One region of the Arthrobacter sp. BC5 genome, then DNA from elsewhere that is predicted to be linked to it. Evidence: riboswitches for the same ligand, from Rfam matches in the RefSeq annotation. Region 1 holds a riboswitch; each other region holds the start of a gene.
The links. Region 1 has a riboswitch for S-adenosylmethionine ahead of AC1MFI_RS06385 (MetQ/NlpA family ABC transporter substrate-binding protein). Riboswitches for the same ligand answer to the same signal wherever they lie in the genome.
Positions count from the first base shown of each region.

Region 2: linked by a shared signal. The riboswitch ahead of sfnG (dimethylsulfone monooxygenase SfnG) and the one ahead of AC1MFI_RS06385 (MetQ/NlpA family ABC transporter substrate-binding protein) in region 1 are both predicted to bind S-adenosylmethionine.
Region 3: linked by a shared signal. The riboswitch ahead of AC1MFI_RS09670 (AmiS/UreI family transporter) and the one ahead of AC1MFI_RS06385 (MetQ/NlpA family ABC transporter substrate-binding protein) in region 1 are both predicted to bind S-adenosylmethionine.
Region 4: linked by a shared signal. The riboswitch ahead of AC1MFI_RS02095 (LLM class flavin-dependent oxidoreductase) and the one ahead of AC1MFI_RS06385 (MetQ/NlpA family ABC transporter substrate-binding protein) in region 1 are both predicted to bind S-adenosylmethionine.

Region 1 is NZ_CM155273.1:1,403,020-1,408,031, reverse strand. Features, by position in the region: gene AC1MFI_RS06395 (methionine ABC transporter permease) at 129-788, opposite strand; gene AC1MFI_RS06390 (methionine ABC transporter ATP-binding protein) at 788-1,816, opposite strand; gene AC1MFI_RS06385 (MetQ/NlpA family ABC transporter substrate-binding protein) at 1,907-2,806, opposite strand; SAM riboswitch class IV at 2,857-2,972, opposite strand; gene AC1MFI_RS06380 (zinc-dependent alcohol dehydrogenase family protein) at 3,803-4,852, shown strand; gene AC1MFI_RS06375 (HAD-IA family hydrolase) at 4,842-5,012, shown strand, end outside.
Region 2 is NZ_CM155273.1:844,038-849,049, forward strand. Features, by position in the region: gene AC1MFI_RS03675 (hypothetical protein) at 1-40, opposite strand, end outside; gene AC1MFI_RS03680 (glycoside hydrolase family 6 protein) at 103-1,362, opposite strand; SAM riboswitch class I at 1,591-1,694, shown strand; gene sfnG (dimethylsulfone monooxygenase SfnG) at 1,688-2,866, shown strand; gene AC1MFI_RS03690 (O-acetylhomoserine aminocarboxypropyltransferase/cysteine synthase family protein) at 2,866-4,245, shown strand; gene AC1MFI_RS03695 (CoA-binding protein) at 4,242-4,742, shown strand; gene AC1MFI_RS03700 (hypothetical protein) at 4,825-5,012, opposite strand, start outside.
Region 3 is NZ_CM155273.1:2,071,430-2,076,441, forward strand. Features, by position in the region: gene AC1MFI_RS09660 (PhzF family phenazine biosynthesis protein) at 1-719, shown strand, start outside; gene AC1MFI_RS09665 (acyl-CoA dehydrogenase family protein) at 791-2,059, opposite strand; gene AC1MFI_RS09670 (AmiS/UreI family transporter) at 2,142-2,753, opposite strand; SAM riboswitch class IV at 2,790-2,903, opposite strand; gene AC1MFI_RS09675 (GNAT family N-acetyltransferase) at 3,035-3,457, opposite strand; gene ybaK (Cys-tRNA(Pro) deacylase) at 3,490-3,984, opposite strand; gene AC1MFI_RS09685 (hypothetical protein) at 4,002-4,328, opposite strand; gene AC1MFI_RS09690 (LacI family DNA-binding transcriptional regulator) at 4,749-5,012, shown strand, end outside.
Region 4 is NZ_CM155273.1:495,752-500,763, reverse strand. Features, by position in the region: gene AC1MFI_RS02120 (alpha/beta fold hydrolase) at 1-429, opposite strand, end outside; gene AC1MFI_RS02115 (TetR/AcrR family transcriptional regulator) at 525-1,103, shown strand; gene AC1MFI_RS02110 (GNAT family N-acetyltransferase) at 1,100-1,411, opposite strand; gene AC1MFI_RS02105 (SpoIIAA family protein) at 1,473-1,853, opposite strand; gene AC1MFI_RS02100 (SDR family NAD(P)-dependent oxidoreductase) at 1,991-2,749, shown strand; SAM riboswitch class IV at 2,841-2,954, shown strand; gene AC1MFI_RS02095 (LLM class flavin-dependent oxidoreductase) at 2,989-4,374, shown strand; gene AC1MFI_RS02090 (methionine ABC transporter ATP-binding protein) at 4,454-5,012, shown strand, end outside.

The DNA.
Region 1 (5,012 bases):
GTAACAGGTGCTAGTCACGCCGCCACCAAGTTCACACGCCCCCGCGTAGGCACGCGACTCCCTTCAGCCCCTTGAGGATCACCTCGATCAGTGACACTGGCTGCACCGGTTGCATAGCTGAGGTTGGGTCAGCGCCGGAGGACTTTCCTCGCGAGGACGTTGCCGAGGAGCTGCACTGCTTGTACGAGTAGGACGATGACGAGGACGGCGGCCCAGGTGACGACAGGATTGAACTGGCGGTATCCGTATTGGATGGCGAAGTTTCCGAGTCCTCCACCGCCGACGGACCCGGCAACTGCTGACATGTCGACGAGGGCCACGAAGATGAACGTGTACCCCAAGATCAGTGGACCGAGGGCTTCGGGGATGAGAATGGTGAGGATGATGCGCAGTCTTCCGGCTCCGACGGAGCGTGCTGCCTCGATAACGCCAGGTTGGACGGTCAGCAGGTTTTGCTCCACGATGCGGCTGATGCCGAACGTTGCGGCCAGGGACAGCGTGAAGATGATGGCGCTGTTGCCGATACCGGTTCCTGTTACCGCCCTGGCGAGGGGCTGGGCTGCGGCGAGGAAGATGATGAATGGGATGGGTCGGAAGATGTTGACGATGACGTTCAGTGTTCCGAAGACGGCGCGGTTGCCGAGGATGCTGCCTGCCCGGGTGGTGTAGAGGCCGATGCCCAGGAGGAGCCCGCCGATGCCACCGAAGAGCAGGCTGAAACCGACGATGTAGAGGGTCTCGTAGGTTGCTTCCCAGAGTTGCGGGGTGAGGGGTAGGAGGTCTTCCATCAGGCGAGCTCTCTTACATTGATTCGGCTTACCATGTGCTGCAGAGTCGCGTCGATGGCGTCGTCCTGTCCGTTGAGGGCGAGGGTGAGGTGCCCGAAGGCGCGTCCACGGATGTCGTTGATACCGCCATATACGAGTTCGAATTCGATTCCGGCGGCTGCCAGTTCGAGGAACACGGATGCTTGGGAGGGGTCCCCGTCGCGGAAGGAGAAGGTGACGATGCGTCCTTCGTGTCGTTCGCGGAGTGCTGCCAGCTCGTCCGGTGCCGGGATGCCGCGGATCACGGTGGACACGAAACGTTGGGACGAGGCTTCGCGTGGGTTGGAAAAGACGTCGAACACGTCTCCCTGTTCGACGATTCGGCCGCGGTCCATGACGGCCACCTTGGTCGCCAGAGTTTGAATGACGTCCATCTCGTGGGTGATGATCACGATGGTGATACCCAGTTCCTCGTTCACGCGGCGCAACAGGCGTAGGACCTCATGCGTGGTCTCCGGGTCCAGTGCGGAGGTTGCCTCGTCGGCCAGGAGGATTTTCGGGGATGTAGCCAGGGCCCGTGCGATACCGACGCGCTGCTTCTGGCCTCCTGAGAGCTGTTCGGGATAGTTCGAGGCCTTGTCGCTGAGCCCGACGAAATCCAACAGTTCCGTAACCCGCTCCTGGATTTCGGTGCGTGTCCTGCCGGCGACGCGGAGAGGGTAGGCGATGTTGTTCCATACAGTTTTGGCGCTGAATAGGTTGAACTGCTGAAAGATCATGCCTATATCGAGGCGGAGGGTGCGCAGTTGCCGGTCGGGAACACCTGTTACGTGTTGGCCGTCCACCACAATCTCACCGGAAGTCGCTTTCTCCAGTGCGTTGATCAGGCGCACCAGGGTGCTCTTGCCGGCGCCGGAGTACCCGATGATGCCGTAGATCTCGCCGGCCTCGATGTCGAGGCTGACATTGTCGATGGCGTTAACGGGGGCCTCACCGCGGCGCCCCGGAGGGAAGCTCTTGGTGACGTTGCGCAAGGAGATGAGAGGCATGGGGTCCTAGGTGGGAGGTTGTGCGGCCGACCCGACGACGTCGGATGGTCCTGACATGTCCACGGGCCGGCCACACGGTGTCAGAGGTGATCAGCCCTGGGCCCGGGTATCTTCCTCGACCTTCTCCAGCGAGCTCTTCAACTCCTCCGTAGGTACTTTGAGGAACTCGGCCGTTCCACCGGACGTCTCCTGCACGGCACCGGTGACTTCTTGCGTGTCCTGGTAGATACTGACCAGCTTCTGGTACGTCTCGTTGTTCTCCTCACCGGCACGTGAGGCGAATACGTTGACGTAGGCGGCTGCGGCCGGGTCAGCGGGATCGTCCTTGGCCAGGGCATCCTCGAAGCTCAGACCCGCGTCCTCGACGAAATCGTTGTTGATGATGGCTGCGGCAACATCCGGCAGAGATGTCGGGGTCAAGGAGGCATCCAGGGTGGTAACCGTGACTTTCGACGCTCCTTCGTCGATGTCGTCGATGGTGGAGAAGGCGCTGCCACCGTCCTCAAGAGTGACTAGCCCGGCGGACTGCAGGACAAGCAGCCCGCGAGCAAGATTGCTCTCGTCATTGGGTACGGCCACCGTGGCACCCTCGGGGATGTCTTCGACCGATTCGTACTGTGTGGAGTAGAGACCCAGCGGGTAGATCGCCGTCGAACCGACCGGGGTGAGCTCCTCGCCGCTCGAGACGTTGTATCGGGCGAGGTACACGAGGTGCTGGAACTGGTTCAGATCCAGCTCGCTCTCGCTGAGGGCCGGGTTGGGTTGCGTGTACTCCGCGAAGTCGATGACTTCCAAGTCAATTCCCTCCTCTGCAGCCGCATCCGTGAAGATCGCCCACTCGGGGTCACTCGCTCCGACCACACCGAGGCGTACCTTCTCGTTCTCTCCGCCAGCACCCTCCTCGGTGCTGGCGCCGGAGGAGCCGCACGCGACAGTCAGGGCGAGGAACGGGGCAAGAGCGACGGCCAGGAACTTACGGGAGGAGGTCATAATTCTTCCTTCAAGAAAAAATGCCAGGCGGACAGCCCGGCACATCGGAGAGTCCATACTTGCCGTCCAGGACATGACCCGGCGGCCGAATCTTCACCTGGAGCACCCCACTACGGGAGAGGGTTGCTGCCCAGCCGGCCAGGGCCATCGACTGGAACTCTTGATTCTGTGATGACGATAAATGACCCCTCAGCTGAGAACCAAAAAGTCACGTCCACGAACGTCATAAAGGGTCCGAACGTTTCGGCGAGCCCGCCCGGAAGCCCTCAGCCGTCGATTCGCCTCCTGCTGAATGGGCCGGTGACTCGGTCGGCGATTCTGTAGGTGCGCGGGTCCGCTCGGCCTGAGGCTGCGCGCCCGTTGGCCCGTTCGAACCGGACCCCGCTGTTCCCGCCAGCACCACCGCTCCGTTGCCGGCAACGCTGATCGGTGACACCTCCGCCACAAACCGTTCCGGCCGCTGCTCTGCGTCCGGAGGACCACCGGAACTCTTACCGGAACTCCCGCCCGTTCGCCCGGACGGGCCGGACGCGTTCGAACCACCGAGTCCACCGGTGCTTCCGGCGCCCGGTCTTCCTCCTGTACCACCGCTACTGCCGGAGCTTGCAACGCCTGCGGCTTCACGACCGCCAGTGCCGCCGGTCAGTACCGGTGCGCTGCAAGAGCTATCGATCGCCCCCGGTCGCAGCGGTAGCTGAGGCATCCGTGGCCGCGGTTGTCGCAGCGGTTCCGGTTGCCGCTGCAGTGCCTCCGCCGTTGGTCACAGCAGGCACTGCGGATAATGGCGAGACCGGTGATAGGACCGCTCCCGCCGAGTCCGGGGTCCGCCCGGCGCGGACAGGGAAGAACCACCCCCGGAGTGCAGGGCTCGTGAAGCGTACGATGGGGGCTCTACACAGGGGAGTTCCCATGGCCCTCGAGGACGGTGCACAGATCCACGATCCGGCACGGCCTCGGACGGGCAACCCCGATCCGGCCCGGAAGGGCGGGTAGGCCATGCGGGCCTGGTGGATCGACTGCGACGCCCGGCATGCCCGCGACGCCGGGCCGGTGACCGGCGTCGGCGCCCCGCCGCTGGTGTTCGGCACCCGGCCCGACCCCGTCCCCGGTCCGGGCGAGCTCCTGGTGCGGGTCAGGGCCTGCGGGGTGTGCCGGACCGACCTGCACCTGGTCGAGGGCGATCTGCCCGCGAAGCACGCGCGAACGGTGCCGGGACACGAGATCATCGGTGACGTGGTGGAGACCGGGCCCGGTTGCCGGCTCTTCCGCCTCGGCGACAGGGTGGGAATCGCGTGGCTCCGCTCGACGTGCGGCACCTGCCGCTTCTGTGTCCGCGGCGACGAGAACCTGTGCCTGTCTCCGCGGTTCACGGGCTGGGACGACGACGGCGGCTATGCCGAGCTCGTCACCGTCCCGGAGGCCTTCGCGTATGCCGTGCCGCCGGAATTCTCCGACGAGGAAGCCGCACCGCTGCTCTGCGCCGGGATCATCGGGTACCGGGCGCTGCGCCGCTCCGGGGTACGGCCGGGCGGCCGGCTCGGCATCTACGGGTTCGGAGCGTCCGCCCACCTCGCCGCGCAGGTCGCGATGTTCGAGGGAGTGGAGGTAGCCGTGATGACGCGCTCCGAGAGCGCCCGTCGCCTGGCCTCGGCCCTGGGCGCAGCCTTCGTGGGGGAAGCGGCCGCGGAACCACCGCAGCCGCTGGACGCCGCCATCCTCTTCGCGCCCGCCGGCGCCCTCGTCCCCGCCGCGCTGCGGGCGCTGGACCGTGGTGGCACCCTGGCCATCGCGGGCATCTACCTCAGCGACATCCCGGAGTTGCACTACGCCGAGGAACTCTTCCAGGAACGCCGGCTCTGCAGTGTCACGGCGAACACCCGGACCGACGGCCGGGAACTCCTGGCACTCGCCGCCCGCATCCCGCTGCGTCCCACGATCCAGCGATATGCCTTCGCCGACGCGGACCGCGCCCTGGCGGATCTGGCGGAGGACCGCGTCAACGGTGCAGCGGTCCTGCACATGGCCGGCGGGCCCGGTGGAGCCTGAGGCCGGCGTCGGCATCCCCCGAGCCGGGCCGGCGCCCCGACCCGGCCGGCACGGCACCGTCGCCCCTACCGGCGCTCCCACGGTCACTCCCACCGTCACCCCTACCGTCTCTCCCACGGTTGCGGGCACGGTCTCCCCGTTCGACGCCGTGATCCTCGAT
Region 2 (5,012 bases), 560 kb from region 1:
TTCGCTCCTGCACGCGCTGCGCCGACTTCCAGGTTTCCATGCCACCACCCTAGGTGCAGACGGGTGTGCACGGCCCGATGGGACCGCGCACACCCAGCCCTGCTATGGCCGGACGGGCGTGCTGGCGTTCCTGATCAGGTCGATGGCCTGCTCCGGGAACCACGCTCCGGCAGCCGGATCCACCCGGCCCCACTCGGGATCGACTCCACCGTTGTCCGTCAGGCCGCGGCTGCATTCGCCGTCGGACTCACCGGGCACCTTGATCCACAGGAAAGCGTCGGCCAGCGGGTTGCCTGTATCGGACGTGGGCAGGTAACCCAGTCCGCGGCTCGGCGGGTTGCACCAGACCTGGGGGTCCGGGTAGGCGGCCGTGGGGACCCAGGGGCCCTTGCCGTTGCGGCTCGTATCGATGACGAAGTGCGCAAGCTCGTCGTTCGACGGCGCGTTCGCCGCGCCCGCCACGTTCTGCGCGTACCAGGCGTCCGTCAGTCCCCAGGTGGAGAAGTCGGTGGGCGACGCCGGATAGTACTGGCTGCCACAGGACCCGTAGGCCCCCGGGTCGATCTCGGTGGCGTAGTAGATGCACTGCGACACCCAGCTACCGAACTTCAACTGGCGTTCGGTGAGTTCGTAGTTGGAGACGTTCAGGAAGAAGCCGTCGGCCTTCTGCACGCCGGCCTTCACGAGCCTGCTCGAGATCTCACCGGTGCCCAGCCAGGCGCTGTGCGTCCCGTCGAGGTACACCCTGGTGTTGGGAAGCGCCTTCAGCTGGTCCACCGCGTAGTTGAGCATTTCGAAACGCTCTGCCGCCGCGGTCCCGGCGTTCGCCTCTGCCGGCTGGCACCACTCGAGGTTGCCGTCGAGCCCGCGGTTCCAGGGGATGATGCCGAGCCCGTCCGGCTCGAGCACCACCAGGGCCGCCCTGTCCTCGATGCCCGCGGCGAGCGCGTCCACCCAGGCCTTGTAGCCGGCGACATCGGTCGCACCACCGGCCGAGTACTGCGAACAGTCGCGGAAGGGCAGGTTGTATGCGGCGAGCACGGGCACCTGACCCTTGCCTGCCGCGCGATGCGTGGTGGTCCGCACTTCCTGCGTGACGGTGGCGGGATCGCTGCCCGTGACCCAGACCGCCTGGGGGGCCGAGACCATGGCACTGAGGCTGTCGGCGGTCGCGCGGTCACCGGAAGACCTCAACTCTGCGATCTGGCGCTGGGCCTGGTGGTAGTGGTTCTTCATCGGGACATAGAACTCGGTGGCGGACGAAGCCGCTCCCTGTTCCGGACCGTCCTTGGACCCCTGGGCAGAGGCCGGCAGGGCGGAGAATGCGGTGGAGACCAGAACCCCTGCTACTGCAAGGGTCACTGCACACGTCCTGGAAATGCTGAGCATCATTGCTCCTCATGTGGTGGTGGTTGGCGTGATCGCCCGGTAGCGGAGCGCTGGTCCATCCCCGTGGAAGCGCTCCCACGGTCAGTCTTTGGTGTGCTCCCGGCTTTGTCAAGGTCCTCAGTGCACTGACTGCTTCGAGACAGGACCTCATACGGAGACACATTGTTTTGGTTCTGCAGCACCTCGGTGGCACACTCGACCTGACCATCCGGAGCGGCTGAGAGATCTGGCTCATTGACGCCGCAGCAACCCTGGCCTCCGTGTTCCACGGCGACAGAAGGGTGCTACTGCCAGACCGATGGAGGAAACCATGAGTGTCGCCGACCTTTCCACTCCCCTCAAGTTCGCCTACTGGGTTCCCAACGTCAGCGGCGGCCTGGTGGTCTCGACCATCGAACAGCGCACCAGCTGGGACTTCGACTACAACAGGGAACTCGCGCGCATCGCCGAGGACGCCGGTTTCGAGTACGCGCTCTCCCAGACCCGCTACGCCGCGTCCTACGGCGCCGACAAGCAGCACGAGGCGACGAGTTTCTCCCTCGCCCTCCTGGCCGCGACCGAGAAGCTGAAGGTGATCGCCGCAGTCCACCCGGGCATGTGGCACCCGGGCGTGCTGGCGAAATACATCATCACCGCGGACCACATCTCCAACGGCCGCGCCGCGGTCAACATCGTCTCCGGGTGGCTCAAGGACGAGTTCGTCAACTTCGGCCTCGAGTGGCTCGAGCACGATGAACGCTACGTCCGCACCGAGGAGTTCATCCGGGTGCTGCGCGGCCTGTGGACCGAAGAGGGCTACAGCCAGTCGGGGAAGTACTACGACATCAACAACTTCACCCTGAGCCCGGCCCCCGTGGACGTCCCAGGACGCCCGCACCCCGAGATCTTCTTCGGGGGGAACTCGACAGCGGCCCAGGCGACCGCGGGCCGCGTGGCCGACTGGTACTTCTCCAACGGCAAGGACCTCGAGGGCTTCAAGGACAACATCGCCGGTGTCCAGGCCTCCGCCGAACAGGCCGGCCGCCGTCCCCGTTTCGGCCTGAACGGATTTGTGATCGCCCGCGATTCCGAGAAGGAGGCCCGCGACACCCTGCGCGAGATCGTCGCGAAGGCCCACCGCCCCGCCGTCGAGGGATTCCGCGACGCCGTCCAGGAAGCCGGACCGTCCACGAAGGACGGGAAGGGCATGTGGGCCGATTCGACGTTCGAGGACCTCGTCCAGTACAACGACGGCTTCAAGACGCAGCTCATCGGCACGCCCGAGCAGATCGCCGAGCGCATCGTGGAGTACAAGAAGATCGGCGTGAACCTCCTCCTCACCTGCTACCTCCATTTCCAGGAGGAGGTAGCGGCGTTCGGCACGGACATCCTCCCGATCGTGCGCGAGCTCGAGGCCGATGCCGCCCGCAAGGCCGGCGTCGACTTCGATCCCGAATCCACCCTCGCAGTATCCCGATCCAGCAAGGCAGGTGTCTGATGGCAGAACGTTCCTTCGGTTTCCGCACGCGCGCGCTCCACGCCGGCGGGACCCCCGACGCCACGCACGGTGCCCGGGCAGTGCCGATCTACCAGACGACGTCGTTCGTGTTCAAGGACACCAACGACGCCGCAAACCTCTTCGCGCTCCAGAAGTACGGCAACATCTACTCGCGTATCGGCAACCCGACGGTCGCCGCGTTCGAGGAGCGCATCGCGTCGCTCGAGGGCGGCATCGGGGCGGTCGCGACGGCGTCGGGCATGAGCGCGGAGTTCATCACCTTCGCTGCCCTGTGCCAGGCCGGCGACCACATCGTGGCTGCCTCCCAGCTGTACGGCGGGACGGTGACCCAGCTGGACGTCACGCTGCGCCGGTTCGGCATCGAGACCACCTTCGTGCCAGGAACGGACCCGGCCGACTACGCGGCCGCGATCCGCGACAACACCAAGGCCGTCTACGCCGAGGTGATCGCGAACCCCTCGGGTGAGATCGCGGACCTCGCCGGGCTGGCGAAGGTCGCGCACGACGCCGGAATCCCGTTCATCGTCGACTCGACGCTGAGCACGCCCTACCTCGTGCGGCCGATCGAGCACGGCGCGGACATCGTGATCCACTCCGCCACCAAGTTCATCGGCGGGCACGGAACCACCCTCGGCGGCGTGATCGTGGAGAGCGGGCGCTTCGACTGGGGCAACGGCAAGTTCCCCATGATGACCGAGCCGGTGCCCTCCTACGGCAACATCCAGTGGTGGGCGAACTTCGGCGAGTACGGCTTCCTCACCAAGCTCCGCACCGAGCAGCTGCGCGACATCGGGCCCTCGCTCTCGCCGTCGTCGGCCTTCCAGCTCCTGCAGGGCGTCGAGACACTCGCGCAGCGCCTCGACGAGCACCTCGAGAACGCATCGGCCGTGGCGCGATGGCTGCAGGCCGATCCCCGCGTGGAGTACGTCAACTATGCGGGTCTGCCCACCCACGCTCACCACGAGCGCGCGAAGACCTACCTGCCGCAGGGACCCGGGTCGGTCTTCAGCTTCGGCATCAAGGGCGGTCGCAAAGCGGGCCAGAAGTTCATCGAGTCGCTGCAGCTGGCCTCGCACCTCGCGAACGTCGGCGATTCCCGCACCCTCGTGATCCATCCCGGCTCGACGACGCACCAGCAGCTCTCCGCCGAGCAGCTCGTGGCGGCGGGGGTGCCCGAGGACCTCGTCCGCATCTCGGTGGGACTGGAGGACCTCGACGACATCCTGTGGGACCTCGACCAGGCACTCGAAGCTGCTGTGGAGTCCCCGGACGCAGCCTTCGACGGACTCCCGCAGGAGTCCGCGGGAGAGAACGACGACGACCCGTCGGCAACACGGGCAGTAGGAGTGGGAGCATGAGCAGCACCGCACCGGAACGGACCTGGGAGGGGCCTTCGGCCCCCGAACGGCTGAACCTGCTGAGGAACGCGAGGTCCGTGGCGATCGTCGGGGCATCGGACAAGCCCTCCCGGGCCTCCTACTTCGTCGCGACCTACCTGCAGTCCTCCTCACCGTACCGCCTGTACTTCGTGAACCCGGTGGCCAAGGAGATCCTGGGGCAGCCGGCCTACGCGTCGCTCAGGGACCTGCCGGAGGTTCCCGACGTCGTGGACGTGTTCCGCAAGCACGACGACCTGCCCTCGGTGCTGCAGGAGACGCTGGACGTCGGCGCGAAGACCCTGTGGCTGCAGCTGGGTTCGTGGCACGAGGACGTGGCCCGCGATGCCGAGAAGGCCGGCCTGAACGTCGTGATGGACCGCTGCATCAAGATCGAGCACGCACGGTTCCACGGAGGCCTCAACCTCGCCGGCTTCAACACCGGCGTCATCTCGTCCAAGCGGCAGATCACCTCGTAACCGGCGCCATCCCGTCCGGGCGGCAGATCACCTCGTAACCGGCGCCATCCCGTCCGGGCGGCAGATCACCTCGTAACCGGCGTCATCCGTCCTCGGGCGCCGGCGACTCGACGGCCGACGGTTCCACGGCGGGCGGTTCCGGAACGGGGACGGGATCGGCCGGGGCGGCATCACCGGAGGGGTCGCCCGCCGGCTCGACGGCGGGTTCGATGACCGGCTCGACGTCGGCATCGGCCAGGAACAGCGACATCCCTGCGTCCTCGTCGGAGA
Region 3 (5,012 bases), 670 kb from region 1:
TCGGGTACGCGGAGAGCGCCTTCCTCTCCCGCCGCTCCCCGGGTGGTGCGACTGTCCGCTACTTCGCGCCCGAGGCCGAGATCCCGTTCTGCGGCCATGCGACGATCGCCACCGGCGTCGCGCTCGCCGAGCGCGGGGGAGTCGGGACGCTGGCCCTGTCGACGCCGGTGGGTCCGCTCGAGCTCAGGACCGAGCGGGTGGGCGATCGCGTCGTCGCCTCCCTCGTCACGGTCGAGCCGTGGGTCGACGGCATCGGCGACGACGTCCGCGCGGAGCTCCTGCGGCACCTCCGCCTCGGCGAGGAGGAGGTGTCGGCGGACCTGCCCGTGATGCTGTCCTTCGCCGGCAACATCCATCCGATCGTGCCCGTGCGCGACGCCGCCGTCCTGCGGAGCCTCGACTACGACTACGAGGGGCTGAAGCACCTGATGTCCGAGCGGGGGTGGGGCGCGACGATCGCCGTCGTGCACCGGCTCGGTCGGGATGTCTTCGAAGCGCGCAACCCCTTCCCGCCCGGCGGGGTGCGCGAGGATCCCGCCACGGGCTCGGCCGCGGCGTCTCTCGGCGCCTACCTGCGTGCGCGGGGCGAGGTCACGCCGCCGGCCACCCTCACCGTGCACCAGGGGGCCGACGTCGGGCGCCCGTCGGTCATCACGGTGCTCATACCCGAGAGCGGTGGCATGACGGTCTCCGGCGGAGCGGTCCGGATCCCCGACTAGGTGGGCGCACAGGATCGCCGGCGGGCGCCTGCGTGCAGGACTACGAGCACGCGCCGTCCGGTTCCCGGCGGTCAGCCCCCGGTCGAGGCCCCCGGCGCCGCCGCCTTCGGCGCGGATCCGATGGACCAGACCCGCGGGGGCACCGCACCGTTGACCGAGTGGTCACCGATGATCCTCGCCTTGAAGACCCACGGATTGTGGTTTGCGGCGGTACGTGCGTTCCGCCAGTGACGGTCGAAGTTCTTCGCCGTACTGACCCCGGACGCCGCGAGCGCGTTGAAGACGTCCGACGTCGCCCGGGTGGCGAGCGCCGACAGGATCACCTGGGCCTTCGCGGTCTCGAGCTCGGCGACGTCGTTGCGCCGCTCGTCCTCGACCTCGTCGTCGAGGAAAGCGCCCTCGTACGCATGCTGCAGGGCCCTCGCAGCCCGCTCTACCGTCGCGTCGGCCGCGTACGCTGCCGCGGACACCTCGCCGATGACCTGCAGGATCTGCGGGTCGGCCGCGAACGACGACGCATTGCCGTGGCTGAAGATGCGCGTGCGGTTCCGTACCTCCTGAGCGACGTCCCGTTCCGCGGCCGTGATGGTGCCGGCGAGCACGGCGAGCAGCACCGCCTGGTAGAACGCCGTCTGGTACTTGAACCGCGTGTCGAAGTCGATCACGTTCTCGGCGTCCACCCCTGCCCCGTCGAAGGTCGACGTCCCTGAGCCGGTTGTCTGCTGGCCGAAGCCGTCCCAGTCGTCCGCGTGCGTGACGCCGGGCTGGTGGGTGCTGACCACGGCGATCACCTTCACCCCGTTGTCGGTGCGCTGGGCGAAGGTGTCGATCCAGTCCGCGAAGATGCTGCCGGTCGAGTAGTACTTGGTGCCGGTGATGCGGAAGCCGCCGTCGTTCCTGTCCGGGTCCGGGCTGACCTTCGTGATGACGTCGCCGATCGTCACACCGCCCACCTCCGTCCACGAGTTGCCGACCGTCTCGCCGTCCACGAAGCGCTTGAGCCACGTCTCGCGCTGCCGTCCGGTCGAGACGAGGCGGTCCTCCACGAAGGCGAAGTGTGCGCGCAGGGCCTGCGGGATGTTGGAGTCCGCAGCTGCGAGCTCGGTGAGCAGCCGGAACAGCTGGGGCAGGGATGCTCCGAAGCCGCCGTCGGCCACCGGCACCCTGAGGGCGCCGAAGCCGGCCTCGATGAGTGACCGGATCTCCGGTCGGGGCAGCTCGTGGTCGCGTTCCCGGCGGGAGGCGCCCTCGGCGATCCTCGCGAAGAGGGGACGGAAGCGGGCGGCCAGGAGTTCGTAGTCCGCGTCGGCGGTAGGAGGAGTGTGCGTCAGGGTGGTCATGATGGACCTTTCCGGGAGGGATGGCGACGGATGGGGACGGAGAGGACAGGTGGAGGGCGCAGGTGGGCGGAACGGTGGAGTATCAGGCGGAGACCGGGACGCGGGGTACGACGGCGGGTGCGGGACGCGTACTGATCGCTGCGGCCGCGACGAACAGGACCCCCAGCGCCGCGGCGGCCGCGATGACCGAGGACCCACCGCTCGGCCAGGCACCGTTCAGGCCGAGGACCGCCGGGATCACCGTGCTGGCCGTCCCCACGAGGATCGCGCTCCAGCCCGTGATCCGGGTGAGACGGGCTGCGCCGCGGGCGAGCAACAGGAAGAAGAGCGCCCAGAGCACCGCCCAGCTGAGCCACAGCACCGAACTGAGGGGATCGCTGCCGGCCGACGTGCCGGCGAAGACGAGGGCCAGCACGGCGACGAACCCGCAGAACCAGCCGACGCCGGCGGATCCGAGGCCGGCCACCGAGCTCAGGCCCACGTACAGGTAGGTGAGTCCGAAGAGGACGATCCCGCCGGCCGAACCGGCGGTGCCGGGCCCACCGGCCGACGCGATGAGCAGCGCGACGACCAGTTGCAGTGTGCCGATGGCGAGGTTGAAGAAACCGGAATCGCGTGGCGTCACCCGGCCCAGGAGAGTGAGGCCGTTGATCAGGAGGGCTGCACCGGAGAGCAGGAGGCAGATGTACGACATGGGTGTCCCATCGACGGGACGCGGACCCGCAGGTACGCGCCGTGCTTGCCCCGAAGCGGTCCGTACGGGGCCTGATCCTCACCTGGGGCACCCCACCACGGAGGGGGTTGCCGCCCGACGAGCCAGGGCTTCGCGTCGGGACTCTTGATCTGTGGTGCCCACACTAGGTGGTCCAGGGGGCCGGGGACAGGGATGCGACGGCGGATAACGCCCAGTGACGCCCGGTGACGCCCAACGACCTTCCGTTGTCGGACCCGGCAGCGGGCGACGCGGAGGTCAGGTCACGGCCGGTAGCCGAAGGCCGCCAGTCCGAGGTCGGGGTGGGCCTGGAAGCCCAGCGAACGATAGAACGGGTGCGACCGCGCCCCGTCCTCGGAACCGTCCGCGTCGGTACTGAGTGCCACGAACATGCAGTGGCCGTAGCGCGAACGGACCTCGTGCATCAGGGCACGGCCGACCCCACGGCGCTGCGCCCCGGGGTGCACGAGGATGTCCTGGACGTAGCAGATGGACTCTCCGTCCGAGACGGTGCGTGCGAGGCCGAGGAGGCTGCCGTCCTCGTCCCGCGCGACAAGAACGAGGTGTGATCCGGCAAGGCTGCGCCGTAGCCTGTCGGGATCGCGGGTGTAGGCGGTCCACCCGACCGATTCGTACAGGGCGAGCGCTTCCGCAAGGGGCGGGATCTGCCCGGCGATGATGTCCACCTCGCCCACCCTAGCCGCTGGCCCCGACTGCCCTACGGTGCGGCGATAGGAGCCGTCAGTGCCTTCGTGGCGGTGATCAGGTCACCGGGCGCCAGCTCGATGTCCAGCCCTCGCAGGCCTCCGGACACGAAGACCGTGGGGTGGTCGAGGGCGGTCGCGTCGAGAACCACGGGGGAGGGCCGGCGCTGCCCGATCGGGGAGATGCCGCCCAGGACGTACCCGGTCTTCCGCTGGGCGACGGCGGGATCGGCCATCGTCGCCTTCCTTCCGCCGAGCGCGGCCGCCAGGGCCTTCAGGTCCAGGGTTCCGCTGACCGGGACGACGGCGGCCACGAGCGAACCGTCGACGCTGGTCATGAGCGTCTTGAAGACCCGCGCGGGTGCCACTCCCAGCGCGGCGGCGGCCTCCAGCCCATAGCTCGAGACGCCGTCCTGGTGCTGGTAGGGCCGGGCGGTGAACGGGATTCCGGCTGCCGAGAGGGCGGCGAGCGCGGGGGTGCTGCGGGATCCTGTGGGTTTCCTGCCCACGGCACCTCCTCGGGGTATCACGACACCGAAGCGACGTCCCTGACCGCCACGGGATCCAACTCGGGGCGGCCCCAGGCTCCGGCGAAGTCGCAGGACAGGATGAACTCGGCCATGGTCGGGCCCGTCAGGACGAGCCCTTCGACGTAATCTACGCCGTCGTGCTGTACCGGTTCCACTCCGCGGGACTGGAGGGCCTCGAGCAGGACATCGGTGTCCAGGGCGTCTTCAGCCCGGAGGGAGCACCAGTACACGTACAGGCCTCCCACCTCGTCGAGGGTTGCATACGAGCCGTCGCCGGTGACGGTGGTGCAGTCGTGGAGGAAATTCTCGAGGTGCTGCGTCATGGTGTGTGTTCCTTTGCAGTGTCGGGAGCGGTGTCGGGAGCGGTGCCGTCGAAGGACCGGCCGGCAGGGGGATGTCCGGCTCGGCGCGATCGGCAGGCAGTGCACGCTGCGCTTGATCCGCGTCAGCCTGCGGGGATGGCAGGGGAGGGCGGAGGCGTCAGGACGCCGCGGGAGTGTGCTCGGGTAGGTCGTGCGGGCGGGACGGGAATCCGGCCGGCCGGGGCTGTGGAAGAAGGGCTTCCTGGTTGTTCATGGTGCACGCTCCCTCTCGGGGATGGTGCTCTGCTTTTGGGTACCCGGCGGACGAGCCAGGGTAACGAAGAGAAGAACCGAAGACAGCCGCCTTCTTCTAGACAACTACCCCCCACCCTACGCTTTTTCCGCCCGGCCGGCGCGGGGAGGCTCCGCTACAGTACAGATATGCCCTCGATCCGCACCCGGAACCGCCGGGCGACCATCAATGACGTGGCGACGGCCGCCGGCCTCTCGCGCGGCACGGTATCGCGGGTCGTCAACGGTGAGAGGTACGTGTCCGACGAGGCGAAGACCGCCGTCGAGGAAGCCATCGCCCGTGTCGGCTACGTGCGCAATTCGGCCGCCCGGAACCTGGTCACCCAGGAGTCCCGGGCCATCGCCCTGATCATCCACGAACCCCACTCGCTGCTGTTCGAGGACCCGAACATC
Region 4 (5,012 bases), 910 kb from region 1:
CGTCGAGGGGACGCCGACGGGGTTGTCGTCGGTCTGCAGGAGGAACGGTTCCAGGGAGGCGAGGAAGGCGGCCTTCGCCACGCGCGCCTCGCCGTACGTGCCGATGTAGCGGCCCACTTCGCCGGTGCCCATGGAGAATCCGACGAGGACGACGTCGGTGAGGTCGAGGGTCTCGAGGACGGTGCTGAGGTCGGCGGCGAAGGTGTCGTAGTCGTAGCCGGTGGTGGGCTTGCCGGACTTGCCGAAGCCGCGGCGGTCGTAGGTGATGACGCGGTAGCCGGCGTTCAGGAGGGCGTTGGTCTGCTTCTCCCAGGAACCGCCGTCGAGGGGGTAGCCGTGGATCAGGACGACGGGCTGGCCCGTGCCGTGATCCTCGTAGTAGAGCTCGATGTCCGTGGTGTTCTCCGTGCCTACCTTGATGAAACCCATGACCATGTCCTTTTCCCTAGCGGAGAGAACGGTCGTTCTCTCTCGGTTCCCACAGCGTATAGAACGATCGTTCTCGATTCAAGTAGTATGGGTGGATGAGTTTTTCCGAGACCCGCACCCGCATCGTCGAGACCGCTGACGAGCTGTACAACGCGAAGGGTATCCAGGTTGTCGGCATGGACGAGCTGCGCGCCGCAGCGGGCGTCTCGCTCAAGAAGCTCTACCAGGAGTTCCCCTCGAAGAGCAGCATCGTGATGGCAGTCCTCGAACGGCGGCATGCCTCGTGGGAGGAGGGCCTCGAGGCAAGGGTCCGGCAGGCCGGGACGCCGCGGGACCGGCTCCTGGCCATCTTCGACTTCCTCGCCCAGTGGTTCGGCGAGGATTCCTTCCGCGGGTGCGGGTTCATCAACAGCTTCGCGGAGCTCGGCGCCGTCAGCCACGAGGTGGCGGACTACGCGCGGGAGCACAAGGCGTCCTTCCAGGAGTACGTCGGGCAGCTCGCGGAGGACGCCGGCGCTCCGGCCTACCTCGCACCGCAGCTCTCGATCCTCGCGGAGGGCGCGCAGACGACGGCGGCGATCGCGGGGACATCCGAGGCGGCAGGGCAGGCTCGGCGTGCCGCCGAGGTGCTGATCGATGCGGCACTGGGCGGGCGGGCCCGCGCCGCAGCCTAGCCCACGAGGTCCTGGTACTCGGGGTGGTCCTCGATGAACGCCGCCACGAACTCGCACTGCGGCACCACTGTGAGGTGCTGTCCGCGGGCGTCGTCGAGCGCATGCCGGATCAGGGTGCTGCCCACACCGTGGCCCTCGACCTCCTCGTCCACCACGGTGTGCGTGAAGACGATCGTGTCGCCCGAGCGCTCGTAGGCCGCGATGCCGGCCTCGTCGCCGTCGAGCGTTGCGACGTAGCGGCTCCTCGCCTCGTTGTTGCTGACCTGGACTCCGGCGTTCCCGGTGCTCTCCATGTTCTGGGTGCTCATGCTGTCACTGTGGCACCCGGTGCGAGGAGGGTCAACGCCGGTCTCGCACCTGCGCACAGCCTCAGTCGTGCTGCGGTGCGGGCTGTGCGCTCTGCTCGGCCGTGCTCTTGTCCGACAGCCAGGCGAGCGCCTCGGCCTCCGAGGTGAAGTAGCGGGTCGCGGTGGGGGACCGGTGGGAGAAGCCGGACATCACCTCGTCGACGGCGTCCTCACCCACGAGCGCGACCTTGGAGAAAGCGCGGTAGGCGGCCATGCCCACGCGTGCCTCGGGCGTGACGCCGGCGATGCCGTGCATGTGGACCAGGAGCGGCAGTGGCGCGGGACCGTGGAACTCGGCCAGGGCGCGGGCGGCGGCGACCCCGTTCGCACGGGTGATCTCGACGCCCCTCCTCCACGTGAGCCTCAGGATCCCCTTGTCGAAGTCCGTGGTGAATGGGTCCATCAGAGTCCTTTACCGGAAGGGCATGGCCATGGGCAGTGGCTTGACAGCCTAGCAAGGCGGTCTCCCAGAATTCACGTGTATTCCACCCCCAGCACACGTGGTCCGCCGCGGTCATCGAGGATGTAGCGTCATGGTCCATGACACTGAGCATCCTGGTGACAGGGGCGAGCCGAGGGATCGGTGCCGCCATAGCCCACCACCTCGCCGGGCGGGGGCACCGCATCGGCGTTCACGCCGGCCGTGACGCTGCGGCGGCCGAGACGGTCCGAGCCGGCCTTCCCGGCGCCGGCCACACCGTCGTCGTGGGGGATGTCGGCGACGCCGGGGAGTGCCGGCGCGTCGTCGATGAGGCTGTGCAGGAGCTCGGGGGCGTCGACGTGCTGATCAACAACGCCGGTATCTTCGAAGCCCACCCCGTTGCGACGACCAGCTTCGACGACTGGCAGCACGCCTGGCGGCGCACGCTCGACGTCAACCTGTTCGGCCCGGCCAACCTGGCCTGGCTCGTGGCCCGCCATCTCCTCGACCGCCCGTCAGGGCCCGACGGCGGGCGCCTCGTCAGCGTGGGATCACGCGGCGCCTATCGCGGCGAGCCGCTCACTCCCGCGTATGGCGCCAGCAAGGCCGCGCTGCACTCCATGACCCAGTCGCTCGCCGTCGCGCTCGCGCCACACGGCATCCTCGCGGCCGCCGTCGCGCCCGGCTTCGTGGAGACGGACATGGGCAAGCCCGTGCTGGAGGGTCCGGGAGGGGATGCCGTCCGGTCGCAGAGTCCCTTCAACCGCGTGGCGACACCGGAGGAGGTTGCGCAGACGGTTGCCTGGCTCGCCACGGAGGCCCCGCTCTGGGTCAGTGGCACCGTGGTCGACGTGAACGGGGCGTCCTACCTGCGGTAGGGCGTCTCCGCCGGAGGCAGCATGCCTTCGTGACGCTCTGTGACAGGAGCGTGTGGACGTCGGCGCGCGAATGCCCCTACGCTCGAACCAGAATCAAGAGTTCCAACGCAAAACCCTGGTTTGTTGGACGGCAACCCTCTCGCTGTAGTGGGGTGCCCCAGGTGAGGATTCGGCCCGGCATACACCGTTCGGGCAAGTATGGCGCTTCCCCTGGCAGTGCCCCGACATGAGGATTCCCCGTGCCTGCACCCCGCCATATCCGCTTCAACGCCTTCGACATGAACTGCGTGGGCCACCAGTCGCCCGGACTGTGGCGCCACCCGGAGGACCAGTCCTGGCGCTACAAGGACCTGCGCTACTGGGCCGACCTCGCGAAGACCCTGGAGAAGGGACTCTTCGACGGCATCTTCATCGCCGACGTTCTCGGCACGTACGACGTCTACGGCGGCTCCAACGAGGCCACCCTGCGCCAGGGCACGCAGACGCCGGTCAATGATCCCCTCCTGCTCGTCTCCGCCATGGCCCTCGTCACGGAGCACCTCGGCTTCGGCGTCACCGCCGGCACCGCCTACGAGCACCCGTACCCCTTCGCGCGCAGGCTCTCCACGTTGGATCACCTCACCAACGGCAGGGTCGGCTGGAACGTCGTCACCGGTTACCTGCCCTCCGCTGCCCGCAACATGGGCAACCAGGACCAGCTCGAGCACGACGAGCGCTACAACCACGCTGACGAGTACCTCGAGGTCCTCTACAAGCTGCTCGAGGGATCCTGGGAGGACGACGCCGTCGTGCGCGACCGTGAGACCGGCGTGTTCACCGATCCCGCCAAGGTCCACGAGATCAACCACGACGGCGAGTACTTCACCGTCCCGGGCATCCACCTCAGCGAGCCCTCCCCGCAGCGCACACCGGTGATCTACCAGGCCGGCGCCTCGCCTCGCGGCATCCGCTTCGCCGCGGGCAACGCCGAGGCGGTCTTCGTCGGCGCGCCCACCAAGTCGATCCTCAAGGACGTGGTCACGAAGATCCGAGACGCCGTCGAGGCCGAGGGACGCGACCGCTACTCCGTGCGGATCTACACCATGCTGACGGTCATCACGGACGAGACGGAGGAGAAGGCGCAGGCCAAGCACGCCGACTACCAGCAGTACGTCAGCTACGAGGGAGCGCTCGTGCTGCTGTCCGGCTGGCTGGGGATCGACCTCAGCGTCTACGACCCCGACGAGCCCATCGGCAACGTGAGGTCGAACGCCATCCAGTCCGCCGTCGCGAACTTCCAGAAAGTGAACGACGACGGCGCTCCCTGGACCGTGCGCGACATCGCGGAGTGGGCGGGTATCGGCGGCCTCGGCCCGCGGGTCGTCGGGTCAGGGGCGCAGGTCGCGGATGAACTCCAGGCGTGGGTCGAGGAGACGGACGTGGACGGGTTCAACCTCGCCTACGCCATCACGCCCGGGTCCTTCGAGGACGTCGTCCGCTACGTGGTTCCGGAACTGCAGAAGCGCGGCGCCTATCCCACCGAGTACGTCGAGGGGACCCTGCGCAACAAGCTGTTCGGCAAGGGCGACCGCCTGCCCGAGGAGCACCGGGGCGCGGGCTACCGGCTCCAGCACGTGCGCCCCTGAACCTCCTTTCGCCCTTCCACCGCCGGACGCGCGCGTCCGGTCCTGCACCGTCCCTGCTTCCGCCTGCCCAAGGAACGACATGATCTCGTTACGCCACCTCACGAAGACCTATGGCCGCGGCGACACCGCCGTGACCGTGCTCGACGACCTCGACTTCGAGGTGCCCACGGGCTCCATCGCCGCGGTCGTCGGCCCCAGCGGTGCCGGCAAGAGCACCCTGGCCCAGTGCATCAACCTGCTCGAGCGCCCCACCTCGGGGTCCGTCGTCGTCAACGGGGAGGAGCTGTCCGGGCTGCCCGAGAAGCGCCTCCGTGAGGCCCGCCGGCGGATCGGGACCGTGTTCCAGTCCTCGAGCCTGCTCAGCCGCCGGACGGCCGCGGAGAACATCGCGCTGCCGCTCGAGTACCTCGGTGTGACTCCTGGGGAGGCGCGTGCCCGGGTCGCGGAACTCCTCGACCGCGTGGGCCTCGCCGACAAGGCCGGCCACTACCCGTTCCAGCTCTCCGGCGGCCAGGCACAGCGAGTGGGCATCGCACGGGCCCTCGCGCTGCGGCCGTCCATCCTCCTGGCCGACGAGGCGACGTCCGGGCTCGACCCCGACACCACGCACTCCGTCGTCGGCCTCATCCGCCAACTGC